DNA from 2 places in the Pseudomonas sp. SL4(2022) genome. Region 2 is predicted to be linked to the other one. Evidence: predicted binding sites of a transcription regulator. Region 2 holds the regulator's gene; the other holds the start of a gene.

Region 1 (3,329 bases), 560 kb from region 2:
CGGGTAATGTGCCCTAAGCCTTGCACTGGTGAGGCGCTCTGGCAAGCACGCAAATGGCTGAGCGTGTACCAGCGCAGAAAACTACGGCGCGAAAGGTGGTTTGTGCGCGGCGCCAAACGCAAAAAGGCCACCCGAAGGTGGCCTCTTGTGTTGCGTGCCGGATTAGACGCTGTAGTACAGGTCGTATTCCAGCGGGTGTACGAAGGTACGTACTTTGATTTCTTCTTCGGACTTCAGCTCGATGTAGGCATCGATGAAGTCGTCGGAGAACACGCCGCCTTTGGTCAGGAACGCACGGCCTTTGTCCAGCTCTTCCAGGGCCTCCTTCAGGCTGCCGCACACTTGTGGGATCAGCTTGCCTTCTTCGGGTGGCAGGTCGTACAGGTTCTTGTCGGCCGCATCGCCAGGGTGGATCTTGTTCTGGATACCGTCGATACCGGCCATCAGCAGAGCCGCGAAGGCCAGGTACGGGTTGGCAGCCGGGTCCGGGAAGCGTGCTTCGATACGGCGGGCTTTCGGGCTGGACACGTACGGAATACGGATCGAGGCCGAACGGTTGCGCGCCGAGTAAGCCAGCATTACTGGAGCTTCGAAACCTGGGACCAGACGCTTGTAGGAGTTGGTCGACGGGTTGGTGAAGCCGTTCAGGGCTTTACCGTGCTTGATGATGCCGCCGATGAAGTACAGGGCGGTATCGGACAGGCCGGCATAGCCTTCGCCGGAGAAGGTGTTCTTGCCATCTTTGGAGATGGACATGTGCACGTGCATGCCCGAACCGTTGTCACCGTACAGTGGCTTCGGCATGAAGGTCGCGGTTTTGCCATAGGCATCAGCCACGTTGTGTACGCAGTACTTCAGGGTCTGAACTTCGTCAGCCTTGGCCACCAGGGTGTTGAACTTCACACCGATTTCGTTCTGGCCGGCAGTGGCCACTTCGTGGTGGTGAACTTCGATGACCAGGCCCATTTCTTCCATGGCATTACACATGGCAGTACGGATTTCGTGGTCGTGGTCGCACGGCGGAACTGGGAAGTAGCCACCTTTGACAGCTGGGCGGTGGCCCTTGTTGCCGCCTTCGATGTCAGCGTCGGTGTTCCAGGAGCCTTGTTCGGAGAAGATCTTGAACATGGAGCCGGAGATGTCGGACTTGAACTTCACTTCGTCGAAGATGAAGAACTCAGGCTCCGGGCCAACGAATACGGTGTCACCGATGCCGGTGGTTTTCAGGAATTCTTCCGCGCGCTTGGCGATCGAGCGTGGGTCACGATCGTAGCCTTGCATGGTGCTCGGCTCGATGATGTCGCAGACGATGATCAGGGTCGGCTCTTCGGTGAACGGATCCAGTACGGCGGTTTCGTCAACCGGCAGCAGGATCATGTCGGAAGCTTCGATGCCTTTCCAGCCGTGGATGGAGGAACCGTCGAACATTTTGCCGACTTCGAAGAACTCGTCGTCCAGCGCATCGCGTGCCGGCATGGTCACGTGGTGCTGTTTGCCCTTGGTGTCGGTGAAGCGCAGGTCAACCCACTTCACGTCGTGTTCTTTAATAAGTTGAATCGACTTCGACATGCTGTCCTCCAGGTGGATAAGGCTCGAATCGTGAGCCCTCAATAGTACGGTACGGCCGGCGGCATACTCCGCCAGGGCATCCTGCCTCACAAGGGAGCAAATTGCATGCCAGTGCACAGGAATGGGTGTAAGCCCTGAAACTCAGGGCTGGCGGGGGCTGCATAGCGCTGCTCGATAAATATTTGCACTGTTATGGTTCGCTATATTTATTGCGCGCACTTTAATGGTGCGCGTTTTGATTGGGTGAGGATTTTTGATCAAAGCTTGAGCAATTTCCGCTATAATCCGCGCCCCTGTTTTTTGGCCGTCTCGGCACGCAGCGTTTTCATGAAACTGATCGTTAAAGTCTTCCCGGAAATCACCATTAAAAGTCGGCCGGTGCGTAAGCACTTTATCCGGCAGCTGGCGAAGAATATTCGTTCGGTTTTGCGTGAGTTCGATCCACAGCTGCAGGTCAGCGGTGTGTGGGACAACCTGGAAGTCGAAACCCAGATCAGTGAACCGAAAACCCTGCAGGCGATGATCGAACGGCTGAGCTGCACCCCCGGCATCACCCACTTCCTGCAAGTCGATGAATACCCGCTGGGCGACTTCGATGACGTGTTGGCCAAGTGCAAGCTGCACTTTGCCGATCAGTTACCGGGCAAGATTTTTGCGGTGCGCTGCAAGCGCGCTGGCAAGCATGCCTTCAGCTCCATGGACATCGAGCGTTACGTCGGCAGCCAGTTGCGCCAACAGTGCGGCGCAGCGGGCATTTCGCTGAAAGACCCGGACGTGGTGGTGCGCATGGAAATCCGCGACCAACGCCTGTTCGTCATTCATCACCAGCACGAAGGTCTGGGCGGTTACCCGCTGGGCTCGCTGGAGCAAACGCTGGTGCTGATGAGCGGTGGTTTCGATTCCACCGTGGCGGCCTACCAGATGATGCGCCGTGGTCTGGTTACCCACTTCTGCTTCTTCAACCTCGGTGGCCGTGCCCACGAGTTGGGCGTGATGGAAGTGGCGCACTATTTGTGGGAGAAGTTCGGCAGCTCGCAGCGTGTGCTGTTTATCAGCGTGCCGTTCGAGGAAGTGCTGGGTGAAATTCTCGGCAAGGTCGACAACAGCCAGATGGGCGTGATCTTGAAACGCATGATGCTGCGCGCCGCCACGCGCATGGCCGAGCAGCTGCAGCTCAATGCGTTGGTCACGGGCGAGGCGATTTCCCAGGTATCCAGCCAGACCTTGCCGAATCTCTCGGTGATCGATTCGGCTACCGACATGCTGGTGCTGCGCCCGCTGATCGCCAGCCACAAGCAGGACATCATCGACACGGCCACGCAGATTGGCACGGCCGAATTTGCCAAACACATGCCGGAATACTGCGGCGTGATCTCGGTGAACCCGACCACGCGGGCGAAGAAAGACCGCATCGAACATGAAGAGCGCCAGGTGGACATGGCGGTCTTCGAGCGCGCCTTGACGCGTGCCACCTTGCTGCCGATCGACAAAGTCATCGACGAGCTGGGCAAGGACATCAAGGTCGAAGAAGTCAGCGAAGCCCTGGCCGGGCATGTCATCATCGACATCCGCCACCCGGATAATGCCGAAGAGCAGCCGCTGGAGCTGCCCGGTATCGAAGTACAAGCGTTGCCGTTCTATGCCCTGAACAGCCGCTTCAAGGAGCTGGATGCCGCGCGCCAATACCTGCTGTATTGCGACAAAGGCATCATGAGCCGTTTGCATGCCCACCACCTGCTCAGCGAGGGGCATGCCAATGT
Region 2 (3,329 bases):
ATCACATCGCATTTGATATGCCGTGCGCGAACTTCTTCAAGCAGCTCAGGGAAGCGCTTGAGATGGCTTGGCAGGTTGCGCGCATCAATCGACACCGCCACCTGCGGATGCAGCAGCTCGGTGTGCAGCAGGGCGCGCTCGGCCAGTTCAGGCAACAGGCCAGCGGGGAGATTGTCGATGCAGTAGAAGCCGTTGTCCTCAAGTACATCGAGGGCGGTGCTCTTCCCGGAGCCGGAGCGACCGCTAACGATGATCAGGCGCATGCTCAGGCTCGGTTGAGTTGGCTTTGTACGTCCACGACCACCTGATACAGGGCTTCGCTGCTTTCGGCTTGGCGCAGGCTGGCACGTACATCGCTGCGATCGAGCATGCTGGCGATCTGCCGAAGCAGCTCCAGGTGAGCATCGGTTGCTGCTTCGGGCACTAGCAGGACAAACAGCAGGTCCACTGGCGCACCGTCGATGGCGTCGAAGTCTACGGCAGCGTCCAGGCGCAGCAAGGCGCTGATCGGCGCGGTGCAACCGGGCAGGCGGCAGTGCGGAATGGCGATGCCATTACCGAAACCGGTCGAGCCGAGTTTTTCTCGGGCAATCAGGCTTTCGAAGATATCTTGTCCATCCAGGTCAGGCAGCTCGCGCGCTACCAGGTTGGCAATCTGTTCGAGGACACGTTTTTTGCTGCCGCCCGGCACGTTCACCAGGGAACGGCCGGGGGTCAGGATAGTTTCAAGTCGGATCATAGGAGATAGACGATGTCAGCGGGCCATTGCACCCTGTTGACGTTCGAGCTGTTTTTCCTTGTGTTTGATGAGTTGTCGGTCGAGTTTGTCAGTCAGTAGATCGATGGCCGCGTACATATCGTCATGCTCGGCATTGGCGACGACTTCGCCACCGGCAACGTGCAAGGTCGCTTCGATTTTCTGTTTGAGTTTCTCGACCTCCATGATGACTTGCACATTGGTAATCTTGTCGAAGTGGCGCTCCAATCGGCCGAGTTTTTCGGCGATGTAGTCGCGCAGGGCGTCGGTCACATCCAGCTGATGTCCACTGATGTTGACTTGCATACCGCTTTCTCCTTGTTGCCGTGTGTAAGAGACAGGCAAAGGGCCTGCCGCCGGAACACTGTGGCGCGGAAGACGCTGACAGAGCTAGTCAGGCACATGCGCTGATTGCTAATAGGCAGTATGGCTGCTTTTGCAAAAAAGGCGTGGCCTGGGGTGTTTGGTCAGTGCTATCTGTCTTCCTTCTTTGTGCCGCCTTAGATCAATCGTTTGCGCTCACTGGAAGGCGCTATTCCGAGGGATTCACGGTACTTGGCGACCGTGCGGCGGGCTACTTGAATGCCCTGTGCCTCCAGTAAACCAGCGATCTTGCTGTCACTCAACGGCTTTTTCGCATTTTCCGCCGCGACCAGTTTTTTGATGATCGCGCGGATCGCAGTGGATGAGCATTCTCCACCTTCGGAGGTGCTGACGTGGCTGGAGAAGAAATACTTCAGTTCGTAAATGCCGCGTGGGGTGTGCATGAATTTTTGCGTGGTCACCCTTGAAATGGTCGATTCGTGCATGCCGACGGCTTCGGCAATATCATGCAGTACGAGCGGTTTCATCGCTTCGTCGCCGTAGTCGAGGAAGCCGCGTTGGTGTTCGACGATCTGCGTGGCGACTTTCATCAGGGTTTCGTTGCGGCTCTGCAGGCTCTTGATGAACCAGCGTGCTTCTTGCAGCTGGTTGCGCATAAAGGTGTTGTCGGCGCTGGAGTCAGCACGCTTGACGAAGCCGGCGTACTGCGCGTTGACCCGCAGGCGCGGCATGGCTTCCTGGTTCAGTTCTACCAGCCAGCGCTCGTTGTGCTTGCGCACGATTACATCGGGGACTACGTACTCGGGCTCGCTGGACTCGATCTGCGAGCCTGGGCGCGGGTTGAGGCTCTGGATCAGCTCGATAACCTGACGCAGCTCGTCTTCCTTGAGCTTCATGCGGCGCATCAGTTGGCTGTAGTCGCGGCTACCAAGCAGATCGAGGTAATCACTGGCCAGGCGCTGGGCTTCGCTCAGCCATGGGGTTTGGGCTGGTAATTGACGCAGTTGCAGGAGCAGGCATTCACCCAGGTTGCGCGCGGCAATACCGGCAGGTTCGAACTGCTGGATACGGTGCAGCACGGCCTCAACTTCGTCGAGCTCGATATCCAGTTCCGGATCGAAAGCATCGACCACTTCTTCCAGGCTTTCTTCGAGGTAGCCCTGATCATTGATGCAGTCGATCAGGGTGACGCCGATCAGGCGGTCCTTGTCTGACATCGGCACTAGATTGAGTTGCCAGAGCAAGTGGCTTTGCAGGCTTTCACCACTGGAGGTGCGGGTGGTGAAATCCCACTCGTCGTCATCACTGGCGCTGCTGGGCAGGCTGCTGGCGCTGGTCTGGTAGATGTCTTCCCAGGCAGTGTCTACGGGCAGCTCATTGGGGATGCGTTCGCCCCAATCGCCTTCTTCCAGGTTGTCCACCGTCTGTGTGGTTTCCTGAAAGCTGGTTTCCTGGTAGGGGGTGTCCTGCTGTTCACTGGAGCTGGCGCTCTCTGCGCCATCGGCCATGGGGTCCGAATTGTCGAAATCATCGCCGTCTTCCTGGCGTTCGAGCATCGGGTTGGACTCCAGGGCTTCCTGAATCTCTTGTTGCAGATCCAAGGTCGACAGTTGGAGTAGGCGGATGGCCTGTTGCAGCTGCGGTGTCATCGTCAGCTGCTGGCCCATCTTCAGGACTAGCGATGGTTTCATTGCAGACCTTATTTACCGGCGTCTGTGCGCAATCCACTACAGGGCGTTGTTAAAATCGCCACTAGGAAGCAAATTATATGCCTGACTTTTGGGGTTTTGCCTAGTCTTGGCTGCCGCAGGCCCGAGAAAAGCTGTGGTTACAGCTTGAACTCATGGCCTAGGTACACTTCTTTTACTGTCTGGTTGGCCAGGATTGCCTCTGCATCCCCTTCGGCGATCAGTTGACCGTCGTTGACGATATAGGCGGTTTCACAGATATCCAGTGTCTCACGCACGTTGTGGTCGGTGATCAGTACGCCGATGCCTTTGGCCTTGAGGTGGTGGATGATCTGTTTGATATCACCCACGGAAATCGGGTCGACACCGGCGAAGGGTTCGTCAAGCAGGATGAATTTTGGGTTGGTGGCTAGGGCGCGAGCGATTTCCACCCGGCGGCGCTCTCCCCCAGACAAACTCATGCCCAGGTTGTCGCGAATGTGGGTGATGTGGAACTCCTGCAATAGCCCCTCGAGCGCTTGTTGGCGCGCGCTGCTGTTGAGATCCTTGCGGGTTTCCAG

What was found. The regulator sigma-54, encoded in region 2, starts transcription at its own class of promoters, with help from an activator protein. The targets are predictions, from matches to a motif close to ANTGGCATNNANNTTGCTNT.
Region 1: a site for sigma-54 is predicted at 1,663-1,682, ahead of glnA (glutamate--ammonia ligase). Genes of this name have one in related genera too.

What each region holds. Positions count from the first base shown of each region.
Region 1 is NZ_CP113060.1:1,344,346-1,347,674, reverse strand. Features, by position in the region: gene glnA (glutamate--ammonia ligase) at 163-1,569, opposite strand; gene thiI (tRNA uracil 4-sulfurtransferase ThiI) at 1,897-3,329, shown strand, end outside.
Region 2 is NZ_CP113060.1:787,199-790,527, reverse strand. Features, by position in the region: gene rapZ (RNase adapter RapZ) at 1-263, opposite strand, end outside; gene ptsN (PTS IIA-like nitrogen regulatory protein PtsN) at 266-739, opposite strand; gene hpf (ribosome hibernation-promoting factor, HPF/YfiA family) at 755-1,063, opposite strand; gene OU997_RS03755 (RNA polymerase factor sigma-54) at 1,258-2,772, opposite strand; gene lptB (LPS export ABC transporter ATP-binding protein) at 2,910-3,329, opposite strand, start outside.